Regions from separate parts of the Gottfriedia sp. NPDC057991 genome, predicted to be linked through region 2. Evidence: a T-box and tRNA genes for the amino acid it is inferred to sense, from the RefSeq annotation. Region 2 holds a T-box; the other holds one or more tRNA genes.
The links. The T-box of region 2 lies ahead of ACFVR2_RS00465 (valine--tRNA ligase). A T-box ahead of a tRNA ligase gene usually reads a tRNA of that ligase, here a tRNA-Val.

Region 1 (10,799 bases), on a different contig from region 2:
ATCACAAATTCTATTAAATGAATGACATCAGTTTAAAAGTGTGTTCACCAAAAACGGTAGATCCTCTATTAATCTAAAGCTTTATTTAAAAGTAATTTGCGTGTCTTACTTATGTTTTTAATTATATGGAGAGTGAATAAGTCTGTTAATGGGGAAAATTCGTCCTCTTTTTCATGTTTATTTTACAAATCCCCCTAATAATCTGTTAATAATTACAAAAAAAACGTATGTATACAAAGAAAAATGACGTTTTTGTAAGTTGGGAAAATCATCTGAAAATTCCATTATTATTTAAGATTTTTATCGTCATAAATTAAGTAAATATTGGAATAATAATGATTTACCAACAAGTTTAAACCATATATTCCCAAATAATACAAGTATATACAATTCACATTTAGGTCTATCGAACCATTTATCTCGTTCACTTATATAATTTCTAGATTATAATTTCATTAGTTTATTCATTCCCGTTACATGTTTGAACGATTTTGAAAGAGTTGTAAAAGAGACAAAAAAATTAACGTTATAGCTAAAGATTGCTATCCTATTTTAAATAAATATTCTTTTCGATGCATTCTCTATTCATTTTATGTCTACTGCTAAACTAGCCATTTAAATAAAAAAAACAAGTCAGCTTCGTAAGAAAGCTGTCTTGTTTTTCCTCTACTATCGTTTAACTGTAACTGCCTTTGATGGAGTTGTAATTTTAAATCCATCTTGTGTTGTAACATCTGCATAAATCGTATACGTACCATCTGGTACATCCGATTCAGGTGTCCATTTCACTCTTACAGTATGTTCATTATTTATTTCCATTGATTCAACAATTTTTCCATTTGCATCTTTAACATAAATTTTTGTATTTACTCGGTTATTTGCATAAACTGTAATTTGTGCTGGCTTTGTTTCATTAACAGGTGCTGAACTTACATTAAATGTACTAAGTACCATGCCATAATTATTATAAGATTGATCTCCCCATACAGCATAGCTTTGGTTATAAGCATAATCCGTACCCATTACAACAATCCCTTTCGGTTCATTCGGTACAATTACCGAAGTTTCGCCGACTTTCGTTGTATAATACTGACCATTTACCCATACAATCGCACCTTTATATCCAGTTCCAAACGGGTTGTCAGTAGCATTAAACGATACTTCATATTTTCCATCTTTTGGTTTAACTAGGATGTTCGAAATTTTCACGTGTCCTGAATCAACCTTAATTGGCAACTTCACATATTGTGGTTTAGCATTTTTATAGTCTATGACTGTCTTAATGACATAATTATAATTTCCATCTGGTACAAGTTGTCCATTTTCATTTGTCTCATCCCAAGTATATTGAGGAATACTTGTGCGTTCTAACTTATAGCTTGTACTTCCACCTGACATAACATTTTTAACTAATCTTAAAGGTAAACCATCTTCTGATAGTTCACTTAAATCTCCTAGCCATTTAATTCTTCGACCTTTTTGATTTTCAATATATAAATCTGTTTCTTTTAAATTTCTTAATGCAGTAAATGATGGGAAAATACCTGGTACAATCGAATTTGGTGATACAGCCATATGGTCTACTTCAAACTTACCGTTTGAAGTATTATATCCTACAGGAGTGTCCGTTAAATCATCCCAAAGTGCAGTATAAGCTAAGAATGAATCTTTACTCCATGGTGCAGGGTCAATATTGTTTGGTTCATCCCAATCACCATTATAGCCCATGTAAGGAACAGTTAATGGCACTGCTGAATCACTATTTACTCCAGTTGGCACAAGACGTACGAACCCTTCTATAAATGCACCTTTCTGTAAGCTATGAGGAAGGCGTATTTCTACGTTAAGATTTTTTTCTTGGCCGGATTTAATTTTTAATGCCGTTCCTTCTGTATCTGTCACTTTTTCTCCGTTCACATAAACAGAAGCTCCTTCTACACGTTTACTTGTTAATGTTAAATAGTCTTTAGAATCTAAGTTTCCATCAAAATCTAAATCAATTTGTTTCGTTTCCGTTCCGTCTGTTAACAAGTCAACATACACAGAATATTCTAGTTCTTGTTTTGGTTTTGCATTTTGAAGTGATTCCACATTCAAATTAAAGATTGCTCTGTCATTTTTAATCTCTTTTAATGCAACTGCTCCTGCTTGTTCTAAAGGAGTATCTTTCCTAGTAACAAGGACAGGTGTATTAATTGCGTTTTGAATTTGCATTAAGCCAGATCCTTGTATACGTGGAGAGTAAGGAATTGTATTGTTTGTTTTAGGATCCATTACAACTTTTGATGTATTCATTAAAGCAATTTTAGCTTTTAAAGCTGCATCTTCTGAATGTGTAAGTCCTTTATTGTATAGAGATTGTAATACAAGAGCAGATCCTGCTGCTACATGTGGTGTTGCCATAGACGTTCCACTGTAAACATCATATTTGTTTCCTGGTAAAGTAGAATAAATCATTCCACCTGGAGCAGAAATCTCTGGTTTGAAATCTAATGTGTACGGAGCACCGTATGATGTGAATGATGACATTTTATCTTTGTTTGGGTTATCTACATATGTACCGACACTTCCCAATTGCATACTAACTGATTGTCCGCTTTTTAATTTAGAAATTAAAGCATCTCCTTCAGCTTTTCCTGTTGTAGCAGCAATCAGTAAATTTGGTGAGAAATCTAATGCTGGATAGTCATTAACTCCCGAAGCTGGTACTTCAATAATCGCTACAGCACCTCTTCTCTTCGCTTCAGTTTGGAATGAACTATTACCAGAATAACCTGTTGCCGGGATTGGCTTTGTTACGACAATTTTACCCGTTACATCTTTTCCAGTATATTCAGTTGATCTACCTTCACCTATATAAACTAAATCATAATTTTTCCCAGGAGTTAAAACATCTGCTAAATATTTACCTGCTTGATTTTTATATGGTAAGGATTCTCCAGTAGTAGATGTTAATGTATTCATATGTATTTTTGTATTTTCATATGAAGCTACCGATAAAGCAAATGGACTTACCCCTGGTGAACCAACTGTTGAAAGATCTGGATTAGACGCATAAGGTTGTTTTGCTCTTGCCATAATTGCTGTCTTTGTACTATAGGCAGCATTACCACCAGCAACTACAACTAAAGTTCCTTCTTCAGTTGCTTGTCGAATTGCTTTTTGAACAGGATCGTTTTCTTCACCTTCCCAGCCTGAATCGCTTCCTAAACTCATATTAATAACATCTGCACCCATCGTTACAGCATGTTGAATTCCTGCTATAATGTCGTCCTCATACGCTCCGCCACCATTATCGGAAAATACTTTCTCTGCTAACAGCTGCACACCAGGTGTGATGCCTAATACACCATCATGCGCTTCATCACCATTTGCACCAATTGTTCCGGATACGTGTGTACCATGAGGATTTCCTGTCGTACCACGAGGAACAACATCAGTGTCATTATCTGCCCAGTCATATCCAGTTGGAACTTTATCGCTATACCATATGTCGTTCACATCTGTCTCTTCAAACTTCCCTTTAATATTTTCATTTGTCCATTTTTCTTGTTGTTTACCTTTATCAGTGATCGTCATATCTTTATGTGTCCAGTCGATACCTGAATCGACTACACCTACAACTAACCCTTCACCTTTGTAACCATATTGCTCCCATACTTTTTGAGCTTGTACTAATTCTTTACTTGCTGCCATCGATGGTTGGAAAACTCTTGCAATATGTACATTCTTCACACCTTGTTCATTTTGAATATCTTTTACATTTTTGTATTCTGTTTCCATACTGAAACCGTTTAAACCTTTAAAGAATCTATGTTTAACATGGGGCTTATCTTTCGTTTTATTCAGTTTATTAATGACTTGATCTTGTTTTTCTTTAAATTTTTTCTCTTTGGTTTCTTCCGAAGCTGTTGTTGATACATCAGGACTTTCAACCTCGACGATAATTCGTACTTTTTCATTTGGTTGAAACTGATTTGTTAATTGATTTTCTTTAGAATATACATTTGAATAGTCACCTGTATCTTGATTTTGTTCATCTGCAAAACCTTTTTTAAGTATATCTGCTATATTCGGTTGCGAAACATCACTTGTAGAATCTGTTCCATTGTCGTAACTTTCAGCAAAGACAGTAGTTGATAATAACATAGCTGATAAAAACACGGTTGAAATTACTTTGTACGGAAATACTTTTCTTTTTCTCAAATTCTTCCACACTCCCAATCTAGTAATTTGAAGAGAGTAGTCTTGACTTGAAATCATTTTAGAGTGATTAGTAGATATGAACTGCAAGATAACTTGAGTTTCTGTATGTTATAAGACCTAACCCTTTTTGGAAAATGGGTTATTTTCTCTTCATAAGCCCCCACGATTCATTACAATAATGTAATTCAATTTGATGAAAGACTTACTTGTAAACCTTATTATATTGAGAGATAAAAAGTCTGTTAATGGGGAAAAAATTCATAAATCTGAATATACTATATTATTTTTCTGAAATATCAGAAATAAAATTTCTAGTAATACATTATCAAATTCAATGGTAGCGTGCACTTTACTAGGTTGGGAAAATATACCTTAAATTCGATTCTTTTCATTTTTTACCCCACAGGGTATTAAGTACTGATTATCATTAGATACAAAGAGAATCAATCATCCTTTTTTAGATTGATAGATAAGTAATAAGACCCATTTTTTTACTACCAATGCAAAAAAATCCACTTAACGAATGAGTTAAGTGGATCAAATGAATAATTATTTAATGCCTAGTGATGTTTTAATATCTTGAAGTGTATAACCTTTATACTTTTTAACTGGAACTGGTGCATTTGTTACAGATGGGTTTTGCATTAGATAGTATTATATAATCCAGAAAGTAAACGTGACTTTTTTATTTAACGTAATTTATTTATTGCCTATAATATAGATTTACTAAACTCTACTTTTAATTTTGTCGGGTTGCTTCTTTAGTCCTTCCCTTTTTTACCTTTACCTTTATTCTTGCCTTTATGTTTACCTTTATTTTTATGCTCCTTCTTTTCATGCTTGTTTTCTTTCCAATTATCATCTTGCACTTTCTCTTCTTCTCTGTACTTTTCCTCTTGTTTCTTTTTCTTTTCTAATTGTTTTTTATAATTCTTTACAAGCAGTGATAGATCGAACTTATTGGGCGGAATTTCTTTTCCAGATTTCAATATAATTTCTTTAAATATTACTGTCGCGGTTTGACTACTTGATGATGTCAAATAATGATTTTTATCTGTTTTATCATAGCCTAACCAAACAGCCCCAACGATGTTTGGAGTATACCCTACAAACCAATGGTCTTTTGCCCCGTTCTCAGTGGAAAAAGGCAGCTGAGTAGTTCCTGTTTTACCTGCAATATCTCTGCCTGCTATTTGTGCTTTAACTCCTGTTCCCTCTTTGACAACACCCTTGAGCATAAATGTAATTTTTTGAGCGATGGATGCCTCGGTTACCCGAGTTTGTTTTTTATCCCATTTCCCAATCGTCTCACCATCTGCATTCTCAATTTTTTGAATCGCGTGTGCTTCTACCATAATTCCGTTATTTGGAAAGGTGGAAAATGCTTGAGCCATTTTTAAAGGCGATGTTCCTTCATTCATACCTCCAAGAGCTAGACCAAGAGTCTGATCTTTTTTATCTAATGGAATCCCAAAACGCTTTACTGCATTCACCCCATTTTCTAATCCTATTTTTTGCAATAACCAAACAGCAGGTACATTATAAGAATGGATAAGTGCGTCATACATCGTAACTTCTCCATGAAATTGATTGTCAGAGTTTTGAGGTTGATAGCCATTAATATTAATAGGGTGATCTTCTAAGGTATCAAAAATATCATATCCTTGTTCCAACGCTGGAGTATAAGTTGCCAATGGTTTCATTGTGGACCCAGGCTGACGTTTTAATTGAGTGGCACGGTTAAATTGCCTGAAAGTATGGTCACCGCGTCCGCCAACAAGAGCAGTAATACCTCCTGTTGAAGGGTTAATTAGAATGGCTCCGCTTTGAATGGTTTGATCAGACTGACTTTTAGGAAACAAATTGTTATTTTTATACACATCTTCAACAGCTCTTTGAATGGTAGGATTCAATTCCGTATAAATATGGAGTCCTCCTGAAAGTACCTCGTTTGGTGTCAGATGATATTTATTAATCGCCTCATCAATAATAGCATCTACATAATACGGATATTTCCCTTGGTAATCTTTGCTTTTCTTATCTGCTAATACAATTGTTTGTGCCTTAGCCTTCTCTGCTTCACTTTGACTAATATAGCCTTCATTTTCCATTAATGCCAACACAGTATTTCTACGATTAATTGCTTTATCGAAATTTTTAAATGGCGACAGGTTAGAAGGAGCCTTAATGATCCCCGCTAACATCGCTGACTCGCTTATTGTTAACTGATTCGCATCTTTTCCAAAATACACTTGGGCTGCACGCTGAATTCCCCAAGCCCCTTCTCCGAAATAGATCTGATCCAAATAACGCTCTAAAATTTCATCTTTTGAGTATACTCGTTCAATCTTTTTAGTCAGAATCAGTTCTTTTAGCTTTCTTGTATAGGTACGCTCTTGTGTTAAAAAAGCATTTTTGGCTAACTGTTGCGTGATTGTACTTCCTCCTGCTACAACCTTTCCGCTTATTAAGTTTTTAAGTAGCGCCTTTGCAATCCCGAAATAGTTAATACCATTATGCTTGTAAAAGCGTTGATCTTCAGTTGCAATAACGGCATGTATCATACTTTTAGGAATTTGCTTTATGCTGACTCCCTCGATGTTCGATACTGAAATCTTGCTCGCGGCTTTTCCTTTTTGATCATAAATGATTGTTGGCTGTGGCGCAGGTTCTTCCAATTTACTTACATCACTTGTCCAAATCAAGATATTCAGAATGAAAAAACAGCATACAGCTAATGCTGCAGCTGTCGATAATATTTTGAAAAGGAAGCCTTTGGAAGATAAACGGGTCCATAGTTTCTTTGATAATTTTCTTTGCTGTCTTCTCTCTATTCTCCCCATACTGTTTTCCCCTTTAAATTAATGTAGCTGTTTCTCATTTATCTGTAAAAAATGCTTATCATTTGCTAAATGGTACATCCAATAATCTTCTTTATCCTATCCATCTCTTTGCTTTGTTAATTCATAGAGTGATAACATAAACAAAGAAGAGCTATCAACAACATTTACCCTTTACTGAATAAAAGCTTGTATTAAATATGATTTACTTTCTTTGATTCCTTCTTCTCATCAACAATATGTACATACCTTACTAAAGAGGAATCGATCAAACTATACCCTTTATCATTTTTCAGAATAAATTAATCATACTTCAACAATATACTAATCACTTCAATCCGAATCTCTTCAATGGTAACTTCTAATCCTTTAGTTACATTTTCCCATTTTATATAGGATTCACAAGTGTAACAAACATAAAGTGTTTTCAAGTATATATTCCTTTCTTTCGCTCCAGTCTTCACAAAAAAAAATACCCTCCTTCATCGGGGTATTTCACAGTATACTGCTATCTTCGTTTACATAACTTTTATTTAACTTCACTCACTAGCTATGTTTTTATTGTCTGATTTATGACAATTATACAAGGTGTTGTTAGATATTTCACTAACTAATAAATGGAAAAAACTAGAAACTACACATATCGTATTTCTTCTCAATTTGATGAAATGATGGAATTTCAAGATTAAATTACAGATAAAGGTGGTTTTAAGAGATGTGCTCGTGAAGTTATGTACAGTCTTTGTGCAATGAATAATATTCATACAAAGAATAATAGAAAACAAAGAAAAAGCCCAAACCCTTGATACACTTAGGTTTGAGCCTTCTCATTCGTATGATCCCAACTGGACTTGAACCAGCGACCCCTACCCTGTCAAGGTAGTGCTCTCCCAGCTGAGCTATGGAATCGTAATATATGTGGAGAAATCATTCTCTCTAATTAAGTCTATTATACTGTTTTGTCTAAAACTCTTCAACCTATATTTAACAAAAAATTTCGAATATAAGTCCACTAGTTTGTAATGTTCAATCTTAAAAAAAGCTCATCTATTCGATTTTGCTTCTATTTCGCTTATTGTATGCATTAAATCTTTCCATCTCATATCTTTGTCTCTTGGTATATTGCTTAATAGAATACTACCAAACACAATTGTTAAGAACAATAATAAAACACCCACACCAAATACAAACGTCTGAACTTTATAGTTTTTAACGATTTTAATCATTCTACTTTTCATAGGCGATCTCTCCAATAGTTAAATATTAATATCCAATATTCCTTAACCAAACGTGGTGAAGGTATACTCTCTTTATTATTAATATTTTCCTGTTTGCCTATTATGTAATCAAAAATTTTTAAATCGTTTACTATTGAGTATTTTGTTTCCTCTGTAAATGTGCAGCCACTGCTAATTTATACCTTAAATTCTTACTATTTCTACAAGATTATTTTAAACAAATTTACGGAATGGCTTTATTCTATGATCTATGTATCTAGAACTAACATCCACACTATAGCATATTTTTGTTAGCTCTTTTTCTTTACCTCTGTATATTCCGAGGTCATGCTTTTCTTCTGATTTTGTTCTATATTATTCTCCGCTGATTTTTTCTGTCTTTTTTTTCTTTTAGAATTTTTCTTCTTTTCTAATGTCTTCTCCTCTTTGTCATCTTGATCATCTTGTTCAGAATTCTTTTTAAATAACTCTTTTTGTTCAGCAAATACAGATACGATTGAACCACCAGCTTGAATCCAACTTCCACTATATTTTAATAGTAATGCTAATTCTTCGTATTCTTTCACTAATGGGTTTGTTTCAGTTTCTGAATCATATTGTTGGAGCACATCAAAAATGACCCCATCAGACAGATCACTAGGCTCGCCTTGTTGGCTAGAAATTGATTCATCCTGTAATTCAATTGGTTCGTAATCTGGTAATCTACCAAAAAGATATTCAATTTCATTCAATTTTTCTTCATTAGAAGATTCACTTACAAGTTCTGATATTTTTTCATTATGATTTTCAGGCAATCTTCCAGTATATTCCTGTACCTCATCAAAAATAATTCCATCAGATAGTTCACTAGCTTCAGACACTGGCGCACTGCCATGATATTCTTGAAGTACGTCAAATATGACTCCATCTGATAAATCGCTAGGTTGTTCTACTTGCCCGGTTTCTTCTAAATAGTCTTTTAAATCTTCTATTTCTAGCTCTACCACACCAGCTAATACTTGTAATGTATTTCCGATTGCCTGTAAAAAGTTCCCCATAAAACCTGTTACATCAAATTCATCATCACTAAATTCCTCTAAAGCTGCTAGTAATCCTCCAAAAGCTTGTTGGGCATTCCCAGTCATATTTAATTTTATTGCTCGATCTGCATCTTTTTCTCCTTCTTCTTTTTCTTCCTCTGCTTCTGCAGCTAATAAACTAAATAATACAGTGACATTACCTGAAGCTTGGATAATTTCACCTGCATCTTCAATTACACTAGGTTCTCCTAAAAAAGCTTCTATTATATTTCCGATCGCTTGAAAGGCATTTCCGCCAAAATCTAGATGAAAACTTAGTTCTTCCCACCCTTTTCGGTCTTCTCCTTTTAATCCTCTCATGGGTGTACTACTAATTGCTGAACTGATTGTTCCAATCGCATTCACCCATGACCCAATAACCTCCATAAGTTGGCTCATTATAAAACACCAATCCTTGATTAGTCATTTAGGATTAGTATATTCAACTATAACGTTTAAACGTTCCAAATAGGTAAATATAATTAAGCCCTAATTGATTTATCCAACTTTCTTCTTAAACAATTCAATTTTTGATTTTTCTCCTACAATAAAAATTAAATCTCCACTTTGAAAAACAACGTCTCCAATTTGCGATACCATTGGCTCACCGTCGCGGATGATTAGGACAACTGTAATGCCATATTTCATTGAAAAACTCATTTCTCTTAATGTTTTACCAACCAATTTTTCAGGAATGACCGTCTCAACTCCTGCAACATTCTTTGTAATTTCGATGTATTCAATTATTCCACTCATCGCTTCCATACGTGCCGCTTTATGCCCAGCTTCCTCTTCAGGGTAAATAACTAAATCCGCTCCAATACTTTCTAAAATCCCACCAACTTCACGGTTATTTGCTTTACAAATAATTCTTTTTACTTTTCTCTCTTTCAATCTTCTCGTAATTAAGATAGAAGCTAAAGAATCCGTTCCAATTGCTACAAATACTGCATCAAATTGACTTACATTTAAATCCTCTAGAATAGACTCTTCACGCAAATCGCCAATTACTGCATATTCTGTGTACTCTTCTAATTGATCTAATGTCTTTTTATCTTTATCACAAACAACAACTTCGTGACCTAATCGATCAAATTCTTTTACAATTCCTCGCCCAAAACGTCCAGCACCTATTACCAAATATTGCTTTGGCATAAAATCTCCTCCTTACCCAACTGCTAAGTCTTTTTCCACATATTTTAATTTTTGATTATTTACTCGAAGTACGAAATAAATTAGCGTGAAGATCCCAATTCTTCCGATAAACATTAATAAAATTAAGACTATTTTTGACACGCTATGAATATTTGTTGTAATTCCTAATGATAATCCGGTATTTGTAATGGCCGAAATGACTTCTAGTAAAATTAAATCTAACTGAAACGGTTCAAAAATCGAAATAAAAATTGTTGCGGATGTGATTAATATGATAAAGCTCATCGCAATAACAAATGCAC
Region 2 (10,799 bases):
ATACTATCAACTAATGGCTGAACAAGGTGTCTTCTTACCACCATCCCAATTTGAAGGTCTATTCCTATCAACTTCACATACAGACGAAGATATTCAAAAAACGATTGCAGCTGCTGAATACGCATTTTCGCAATTAGTTTAATTTAAAGTGGTGTCCTCTTTTTAGAGGCACCATTTTTTTATAGAAAAATAGAGTTGGTAAAGCTTCAGTAGAACGATTGTAGAGAAAAATAGAGAAGTTCAAGCAACAAATAGATATAGAGAATCGCAAATAAGATGACGATCTGTGCAAAAATAGATGAGGAGAAGCTGCAAATAAGATGACGATCTATGCAAAAAGTTGAGGTGAAACTACAAAGAAAAAATAAAATTATGGAATCGCTAATATGATTAGACATTTTTCTCTTTAGTTTTCCTGATACAATTCGTCCAGTGCTTCCTAAATCTTGCTTTTGATTTTTCTTTTTCCTATTCCTTTTTCACTGTTTTTCTTTAATCCTGCGATTATTAAACCTTTCTTAATATAAAATAACAATCTTTTCTTCATAAATTTTCCGTTTCTTTCATAAAAATGTAATGTCATAGACCAAATTGGACGATGAGAGGAGGACATTAAGGTGTCTTCAGAAAATCAAACAAATATTCGCTTTTCATTGAAAGAAACTGTCTGGTTCCAAAAAGGACAGGAAGTTAAAGAGGTTAGGTCACTCTCGTTAAATCCAGACATTACTATACAGCAATTTGAAGAATATGTTCAGGTGAAGGGTGTCTTAACCTTAGAAGGTAATTACACACCTGATTTGGCGAATCAAGGTGATTATTACTCATTAAGAGAATTAGCACCTTCAAGAATGATTGAAAATGTAGTCGCTCTTGAAGATGGAAGTTGTGAATTGAGTCATCAGTTCCCTGTAGATATTTCAATACCATTAACTAGAATTACTGATCTTGAAAATCTATGTGTTTCTGTAGAGACATTTGATTATCAATTAGCTGAAAAAGGAAGTATTCAAATTGCTGCTGATTTATGTATTTCTGGTCTACATGACCATAATAGAGCAGTAGAAACTTATCAAGAACAAAGAGGGTATGAGCAATATAATAGCTACTCATACGAAAATGAATATCGCTCAAGTAATGAAGGAAATGAAGGATATGAGTATCAGCAAGAAAGAGAACAAGAAGAACAATTCCAGTTCTTTCATCAACCAACTTCGGAACAGGAAACAAGTGAACAAGATAATCTTTATGGCAGTGATTGGATTCAATCCCTTGAAGAAAATGATGAACAAGAAGAACAAGACACATATCCTGGGCAACCTACTTACTTAGAGGTTTTTCAGCCTGAAGAAGTAGTTGATGATCGAGTCGAAGCAGTTGAAAATGAAGTGGAACATTACTATGAGTTAGAAGAAAGTAATGAACAAAGTTTTGAAGAGGAACACCAAGTAGAAGAACAATTTAATGTTGAAATTATGGCTCAGTCAGAGCAATCAGAACAGTTTGAAGAACAATCAGAAGCTCAAGAGGAAGAAGAATATGAAGAAGTATTTAGGGGCTTTAATATATCAGCTGAAGCAATGGAACCACAAGCAATGGAACCACAAGCAATGGAACCACAAGCAATGGAACCACAAGCAGTGGAGCCGCAAGCAATGGAACCACAAGCCGTTGATCAAACCCCGAGCTTCTTAATGAATAATAATGATGCAGAAGCTAGTCAAAGTGAAAATGATGCACAGGTATCTAACAATGTAAATAATCCGTATAATGAACGACCTAGTTTCTTGAATAATGATTTTAATGTACACAGTTATTTAAACAATTCTTTAAATAGTAGACCTAGCTTCTTAGATAATGATTTTAGCACTTTGCAAAATGCTAATAACGAAAGCAATGCACAAAAAGAAATTGAAAAATATGAAGAACTATATAATCGAACTTTAGAGCAAAACTATCAACCATATGTTAACCAACAATTTCAGCAAGCACCATTTGCATCTAATCAAAATCAGCAACAATTCTATCAAAATCCATTCCCTCAAGTAAATCAAGAAAATTCTTTTGCGAATCCAAATGATGTTCGTCAAACACCACCTTATTATGCGGATTATTATCAAGCTCAAGTAGAGCATCAAGTAGCACCACCTGAATTACCAAAAGTAGAAATAAAAGCTGAACCAGTTGTAAACAAGGAAGTAAAAGAAGAAGTAAGCGAAGCAAGAAGTGTTAAAAGTGACAATCTACTTTCAAGTTTGTTTACTGGCGAAGGAAGAGAAGATTCTTATACTAAATTAAAATTATATTTAGCTCAAAATGGAGATACAATTGAATCCGTAGCTAAAAAATATAACCTTCAAACTCAACAGTTAAATCGTGTTAATAACTTGAATGATGAATTTTTATCAGAAGGGCAAATCATTTATATTCCTGTAACTGCTATAAAACAATAACAATATGGTGAGAGCTTTGTATTAGTTAAGACACTTGTCTACTAATACAAGGCTTTTACGCATTTAGAAAGTGAGAGTGACGCATCTTGTATAGAAAACCTAAAGATGAAATAAGCGTCATTTTAGCACAGTATCATATTGTCCCAAATTATTTTGAAACGGTTGGTAAAGTAGTTAAGATCTATACGAATCAAGGTGTATTTGCACTAAAAGAGGCAAATGTAAATCGAGTTTATAGAAATAATTTAATTGATAATGTTCGTTCTTTACAAGATAAAGGCTTTCGAAATGTTGTACCAATTTATCATACCCAAAGCGGAGATTATATTGTTGAATTTAATACGAAGCATTATTATTTAATGCCATGGATTGAAAGTGTTGATGAAAAGTCAGATGAGAATTTACATTTTCAACGAATGTTTACTTCACTAGGTAAGATGCACAACAGTACACAAAAAGAGAAAAAGGTAGATAAAGATCAATTACAAATCCATTATGATACGTTAACAAAAAGATGGAGTAAAGATAAAGATGTATTGGAAAATTTCATTGAAGCTGCTGAAGGCAATTGGTATATGTCACCTTATGAACTAAGTTATTGTACGTATTTTCATAAAATATTAAGTGCACATCAATTTGCTAAGGGGCAGTTAGATGAATGGTTTAAAAAAATGAAGGAAACTGAAAATACTAGAGTTGTCATGAACCATGGAAATTTATCTATTTCGCACTTTCTTGTAAATAAAAGAGGTGAAGGCGTCTTTATCAATCTAGAAAATGCACAAGAAACTACACCAATTCAAGACTTAGCTAACTATTATAAGAATTCTTTTAAAACCTATCCTATTCAGCAATCTGATCGTAATAATTGGCTTAATATGTATGAGAAGAATTTTTCATTAAGAGAAGAGGAAAGAATGTTATTTTTAAGCTATATGGCATATCCAACTCAGTTTGCTTCAAAAATTTCCAAATATTTAAAGCGATCAGAGGTTAATAATGAAAAAGATAATGTAAGAGATTTATTAAATGCATATTGGCATATGATTAATATTGAATATTTTGTCTCTAAAATTCAAGAGGATATTGAAGCAGCGAAATCTATAGATGATTTATGAATTCAGACTGCATAGTTTAGAAAAAATAAAAACATCTATCCAAAAAATGTATCACCGCATTAATGTTAGCAACAACTAATGGTGTTGGAGAGTACATGGATAGATGTTTTTTTATATTTATTATTTTACATGACGTTTAATAGCATTTACTACACTTTTACGTACAAAATCCTTGTCCGTAATATGATCCTTTGAAAAAGAGATTCGAACATTATTTTCATCAGTACCAAATAACTTAGAAAACTTACTTGTTGTTTCTTTTTGTTTTTGATTAAGTTGAAGAATTATGTCAACTGTTTTGTCAAAGCTTAAATAGTTAACTTCAACCTCCTCTAATTTTCCACGGAATTCGCCATTCATTGGATAAAATTCAAATTCTTGAATAATTTTTCCATATTTCTTTTTGTTTTCACTATCTCTTAATACAAATCCTTCTTCTTGAAGTGCTTGGATTACTGTTTTTAAGCCAACTGAAGGAACTACTTGAACTCCATCAGCATCATATTGGTCAACAGCTTTTTCTATTTCTAAATGAGTTTTAATCCAAATATGGGATTTGTGAAGTGATACTGGTGTATTTTCAGATAAGGTGAAAAAGAAAGGAATAACAACTTCTTCATTTGCATTTATTATACGATCAACTGATACGATAAATTTTTGTAAAGTACCATTCTTATTAATAATCTTATCATTTGATTCAACTTGATATTCAGTCATTACATGTAAAAAGACGGAATCTAGCTCTTGTTTAACTCGTCCACCTTTTATATATAATTCACCTTTTACTCGTTCACCAGCTTGATATTCTGTTTTTTCAAGCTTTGTATCGATTCTCGTTCCACCGATTCCGAGAACACGAGCTAATGTATTTTTAAATAAACCCATGAATATCCCCCTAAAAATTATATCTACATACTATATAATTATCGCATAATTAAATAAGTTCTAGTATACCAGAATGTTAAATAATCATTACAATTATTTTTCGTATTTTTTTTATGTATTAAAAAATATGGTACTATATTGACACATATTGAATAATCTAGAAAGAAATAAGAAATACTGTTGACTAAGCTTAAGTAAATTTTGTAGACTATTACATATATTCATAATGAAATGCTTTGATAGGGAAGAGTACAACGAACTAGTTCTTCAGAGAGGAAACCATTTGGTGGGAGGTTTCTAGAAAATAGAGTTGGAATGTCGCCCTTGAGCAGTGACTTCGAAAGCTTTTTGTGATTAGAAGTTACCGGATGATCCGTTATCTTTTTTAAGTGTGTCAGTTAAACACTAGTTTTTTCTGACAAAAAAAGGTGGTACCGCGAATTCAACTCCATTCGTCCTTTTCAAGGATGAGTGGAGTTTTTTTATTTTTCAATAATTATTAGAGGAGATGAATCCGAATGGAAACTACAAAAAAATCATTACCAACAAAATATGATCCAAATTTAGTTGAAAAAGATCGTTACCAATTTTGGTTAGATGGGAAATTCTTTGAAGCACAAGTGGAATCAGAAAAGCCGAAATATACAATCGTAATCCCTCCACCAAACGTAACTGGAAAATTACACTTAGGTCATGCTTGGGATACAACATTACAAGATATTTTAACTCGTACTAAACGTATGCAAGGTTATGACGTACTTTACTTACCTGGTATGGACCACGCTGGTATTGCTACACAAGCAAAGGTTGAAGCGAAATTACGTGAAGAAGGCTTATCAAGATATGATTTAGGACGCGAAAAATTCCTAGAAAAAGCTTGGGAGTGGAAAGAAGAATATGCTTCCCACATTCGTTCTCAATGGGAAAAAATCGGTTTAGGTTTAGATTACTCTCGTGAACGCTTCACATTAGATGAAGGTCTATCTGATGCAGTAAAAGAAGTATTCGTTAAGCTATTCAACAAAGGATTAATCTATCGTGGTGAATATATCATCAACTGGGATCCAGCAACAAAAACAGCTTTATCTGATATCGAAGTTATTTACAAGGATGTTCAAGGTGCATTCTACCATATGCAATATCCGTTAACAGACGGAACTGGAAAAATTCAAATTGCAACTACTCGTCCTGAAACAATGCTTGGGGATACTGCAATTGCGGTTCATCCAGAGGACGAAAGATATAAATCAATGGTTGGTAAAACAGTTACACTTCCTATCGTTAATCGTGAAATTCCAATTATTGCTGACGATTATGTTGATATGGAATTTGGTACTGGAGTTGTAAAAATTACTCCTGCTCATGATCCTAATGATTTTGAAGTTGGAAACCGTCATGACTTACCTCGCATTCTTGTAATGAATGAAGATGGTACGATGAATGAAAAAGCAGGAAAATACAATGGTATGGATCGCTTTGAATGCCGTAAACAAATCGTTAAAGATTTACAAGAGATGGGTGTTCTTGTTGAAATCGAAGAGCATATGCATTCTGTAGGTCATAGTGAACGTAGCGGAGCGGTTGTTGAGCCATATTTATCTACTCAATGGTTTGTTAAAATGCAACCACTAGCTGATGCTGCAGTAGCATTACAAAATTCTGATGATAACGTAAAATTTGTACCGGATCGTTTTGAAAAAACTTACTTACGCTGGATGGAAAATATTCGTGACTGGTGTATTTCGCGCCAATTATGGTGGGGACATCGTATTCCGGCTTGGTACCATAAAGAAACTGGTGAGATTTATGTAAATCAAGAGCCACCAGCTGATATTGAAAATTGGAATCAAGATAACGACGTTTTAGATACTTGGTTCAGTTCAGCATTATGGCCATTCTCAACTTTAGGTTGGCCAAATGAAGAAAGTAAGGATTTCCAAGCTTATTTCCCAACTAATGTATTAGTAACTGGTTATGATATCATTTTCTTCTGGGTATCAAGAATGATTTTCCAAGGTATTGAATTTACAGGTAAACGTCCATTTAACGATGTATTAATTCATGGCTTAGTACGTGACGAGCAAGGACGTAAAATGAGTAAATCACTTGGTAACGGTGTTGACCCAATGGATGTTATTGAGAAATATGGAGCAGATTCATTACGTTACTTCTTAACAACAGGAAGCTCACCAGGCCAAGATTTACGTTTCAGTATTGAGAAAGTTGAAGCGACTTGGAACTTTGTAAACAAAATTTGGAATGCTTCTCGTTTTGCTTTAATGAATATGGAAGGCTTCACATATGAAAATATCGATTTAACGAAAGAAAAATCTGTTGCTGATGAATGGATTTTAACTCGCTTAAATGAAACAATTGAAAGTGTAACAGCTTTAATCAATCGTTATGAATTTGGTGAAGTTGGCCGTGTACTTTATAACTTCATTTGGGACGATGTTTGTGACTGGTATATTGAAATGGCAAAGATTCCTTTATACGGTGACAATGAAGATGCAAAAAATATGACTCGTTCAGTTCTAGCACACGTATTAGAAAGTACAATGAAGCTTTTACATCCATTTATGCCTTTCGTTACTGAAGAAATTTGGCAATCACTACCTCACCAAGGGGAATCTATTACAGTTTCTGCTTGGCCAACAGTTAGAGAGGAATTAACAAATAAAGAAGCTTCTGAAACGATGAAAATATTAGTTGAGTTAATTCGTTCAGTTCGTAATATTCGTGCAGAAGTAAACACGCCAATGAGCAAAAAAGTTCAACTAATGATCTCTGCAAAGGATGAAACGATTGCAGCTGCATTAGAAGAAAACCGTTCTTATATTGAGCGCTTCTGTAATCCAGAAGAATTAACAATTTCTACTAACTTAACTGCACCTGAAAAATCGATGTCTGCAGTAATTAGTGGGGCTGAGCTTTATCTTCCTCTAGAAGGTTTAATTAATCTTGAAGAAGAGAAAAAACGTTTAGAGAAAGAATTAGAAAAATGGACTAGTGAAGTTGAACGAGTTCAAAAGAAATTAAGTAACCAAGGATTTGTAGCGAAAGCTCCTGCAGCAGTTATTGAAGAAGAGCGTCGTAAAGAAAAAGATTATCTTGAAAAACAAGAATCTGTAAGAGTTCGAATTGCAGAACTAAGTAAATAAGTAGTTTAAGCAGTCAATCTATTGACTGTAATATAAGTTAGTAAAATAAAAACGGCGAATTGAGTTAATGATTCGTCGTTTTTTACTATAAAGGTAGGGTTAAGATGGTTAATACATATGAGGAAGCTCTGAAATGGATGTATAACAGAACAAAATTTGGCATTGTACCTGGATTACAAAGAATGGAAGAAATGCTTGCTAGACTAGGAAATCCCCAGTTCAGTGTCAAAACAATTCATGTCGCAGGCACGAATGGGAAAGGCTCTACAATTACTTTTCTTCAAAGTATTTTATTAGATGCAGGGTATACTGTAGGAACTTTTACATCACCATATATATTAGATTATCGTGAACAAATCATGTTCTGCGGTGAAATGATTAGTGAACAAGAGTTTATTCAACTAGTAAACTGTATGATTCCAGTTGTTGAAGAAGTTGAACAGTTGCCTTGTGGTGCTCCAACTGAATTTGAAATCATTACAACAATGGCTTTTTACTATTTCGGTAAAATAAAAGAACATGACATATTTTTAGTAGAAGCTGGTTTAGGTGGGTTAGAGGATTGCACAAATGTGATGACACCTTTAATTAGTATTATTACGAGTATTGGCCATGATCATCAACAAATTCTTGGTGAAACAATAGAAGAAATCACTATTCATAAGGCAGGAATTATAAAAAAGGGAATTCCAATTGTGACAGCAGAATTGAAAGATAAAGCTTTAACAATTATTCAAAATACTGCATTCAAAAATGAAGCTGATTATTTTGAATATGGCAAACATTTTTTTGCTTCTCCTTTGAAAGATTCACTTAATGAAAAATTTAATTACCAAGGCATTGACAGGTTAATTGAAAATATTGAGTTATCAATGCTTGGACACCATCAAATTAGGAATGCTTCTTGCGCGATTTGTGTTGTTCAATTATTACAAAATAAATATGGAATGAAATTTAGTGAAGACAATATCAAAAGGGGATTAAAAATAGCTCATAAAGCAGGTAGATTAGAACAAATAGCCTCTAATCCTGTCATTTATATTGATGGCGCACATAATGTTGAAGGAATTAAAAGTTTAGTGGAGACGATGAATAACCATTTTTATGATAAGGAAATAAAAATTCTGTTCTCGGCCTTAAAAGATAAAAAAGTAGAAGATATGTTAAAAGAATTACGAGAAATAACAAATAATATTGTAATGACAACTTTTGATTTTCCTAGAGCGATGAATAAAGACGAATTAATTTCGAATGCTAATACACTTGATATAAAATATGAAAGTGATTTATCTATTGCATTAGAAAAGAATATAAATGATAGCCAGGAAAACGAGATATTGTTAATAACCGGTTCTTTATATTTTATTTCAGTAGTAAGAAGATATTTGCTAAAAAAATTCGCTTAGAATTGTAAAGGAGGCGCCCCATATTCTTGATTAGTAAGCATAGTAATTGGTTGATTAGGATCGCATGGATTGTTCTAATGCCTGTCATATTTTATTATGCTAATATGGTTAGCCCTCTTAGACAGATAGATCGTTCAAATTTTTTGATTATAATTGTATTATTTCTAATTGTAGCAAATATGCCGATTAAAATTAATGATGCTACACTTTCTTTTATTTTCGGAATCTCAATATTAGTTTTTTTATCGTATGGTTTAGTTGCAGAACTTTTAATTAGTCAATTAGCCTATACAATTCTGTATATAAGATTGAGTATTACAAAAAAAACTCTCTTCCGAATGCCGCTTAATTCGATGATGTTTGCACTTTGTTCTATTAGTAGTGCGCTACTTTATTATTTAGTTGGGGGAAAGATGAACCTACTGGGACTAAGGAAATATTGAATAACTTAATTCCAATCCTCATTTACACACTTGCTTCTTTTTGGATTAATCAAATCGTTATTTATTTTATTACAATTTACTTGTATAAAAGAGAAATGAAATTGATTAATAGGGAATTTAAGTGGGATTTGTTTATTTATCTATTAATGTATCCAATCGGAATAAGTCTTTATTTAATGTTAGAGACAAAAGGATATATTACGATCATTTACATAACAATTTACTATATTATTTTAATGATTATTTTAAACTCTTTATCCTCTGCTTTAAATATGAACAAATATTTAAAGAAAGCGATGAAAATAAGTCGAAAAACTGTCTCAAAGAATGGAAGAAGAGAAAGTAATCGATGAATTTTTTGAACAATTAACTACTTTAATTCCAGTTTCATATGGAAATTTATTTATAGTTGAAGATAAATCGCTTAAATTAAAAAGATATTTTCAAAATAAATGTGATGAAAAAATATTTAGTTGTCCTTACTTTGATACGCTTGAAGGCTCAATATCTGAAAAAGTATTTTTTGAAAAAAGAAGATTTAGTTTTAACAGACGATCGCAATGGCACACAAATGATCATTTGAAATTTTTAGAAGCAGAAAGTTTATTATCAATCCCGGTTATAAAAAATCAAGAAGTAGTTGGTGTACTCATAATTGCATCAGAACAAAAAAGTGCTTATAAGAAATACCAAGTAGTGCTGATCGAAATACTTGCTTTATATCTCGCAATTGCGATTGAAAATGCAAGGTTTTACTTACAAACAAAAATCAGAAGTGAAACTGATTCTTTAACCGGCTTAAATAATTTTGAATATCTCGAATCTAAAATTAAAGATGAATTTGAACGTTTGAAAACATTCAAGATAAAGTCAATTTCATTACTTCTACTTGATTTAGATTATTTTAAAAGAGTGAATGACAGGTACGGTCATCAAGCAGGTAATGAAGTATTATTTGAAGTTGCTAGACGGATTAAAATGGTAGTGAATCAATGTGGTTTAGTTGCTCGTTTTGGTGGAGAAGAATTCTCAGTTCTACTTGTAAATCATAGTGAAAGAGAAACATATGATTTAGCAGAAGAAATTAGAAAATCGCTTGAAATTATTCCATTTTACATAACAAATCATATGACTAACGAAGATCAAAAGATTAAATTAACAATAACAGCAAGTATAGGTGCAGCAGTTGCACCATTTGTGGCGAGTGAATCGTCAGACTTAATTCGATGTGCAGACAGAGCTATGTATTCAAAAGCAAAAAATGCTGGTAGAAATAAAGTGGCAATGTATAGCAAATAACCACCATGAATCCTACGGTGGTTTTTTTGTGTAG

Region 1: it encodes a tRNA-Val, which carries the amino acid that the T-box ahead of ACFVR2_RS00465 (valine--tRNA ligase) is inferred to sense. The anticodon was not compared.

Annotation. Positions count from the first base shown of each region.
Region 1 covers NZ_JBHVQN010000002.1:145,105-155,903, reverse strand. The annotation lists gene ACFVR2_RS08500 (S8 family serine peptidase) at 670-4,206, opposite strand; gene ACFVR2_RS08495 (transglycosylase domain-containing protein) at 4,968-7,049, opposite strand; gene ACFVR2_RS08490 (hypothetical protein) at 7,349-7,510, opposite strand; tRNA gene ACFVR2_RS08485 (tRNA-Val) at 7,883-7,955, opposite strand; gene ACFVR2_RS08480 (hypothetical protein) at 8,090-8,284, opposite strand; gene ACFVR2_RS08475 (DUF6944 family repetitive protein) at 8,575-9,741, opposite strand; gene ACFVR2_RS08470 (potassium channel family protein) at 9,841-10,497, opposite strand; gene ACFVR2_RS08465 (TrkH family potassium uptake protein) at 10,510-10,799, opposite strand, start outside.
Region 2 covers NZ_JBHVQN010000001.1:92,956-103,754, forward strand. The annotation lists gene hemL (glutamate-1-semialdehyde 2,1-aminomutase) at 1-142, shown strand, start outside; gene ACFVR2_RS00450 (LysM peptidoglycan-binding domain-containing protein) at 618-2,453, shown strand; gene ysxE (spore coat protein YsxE) at 2,540-3,571, shown strand; gene ACFVR2_RS00460 (sporulation protein) at 3,692-4,456, opposite strand; T-box leader at 4,684-4,919, shown strand; gene ACFVR2_RS00465 (valine--tRNA ligase) at 4,975-7,617, shown strand; gene ACFVR2_RS00470 (bifunctional folylpolyglutamate synthase/dihydrofolate synthase) at 7,722-9,023, shown strand; gene ACFVR2_RS00475 (hypothetical protein) at 9,050-9,466, shown strand; gene ACFVR2_RS00480 (hypothetical protein) at 9,463-9,819, shown strand; gene ACFVR2_RS00485 (sensor domain-containing diguanylate cyclase) at 9,794-10,765, shown strand.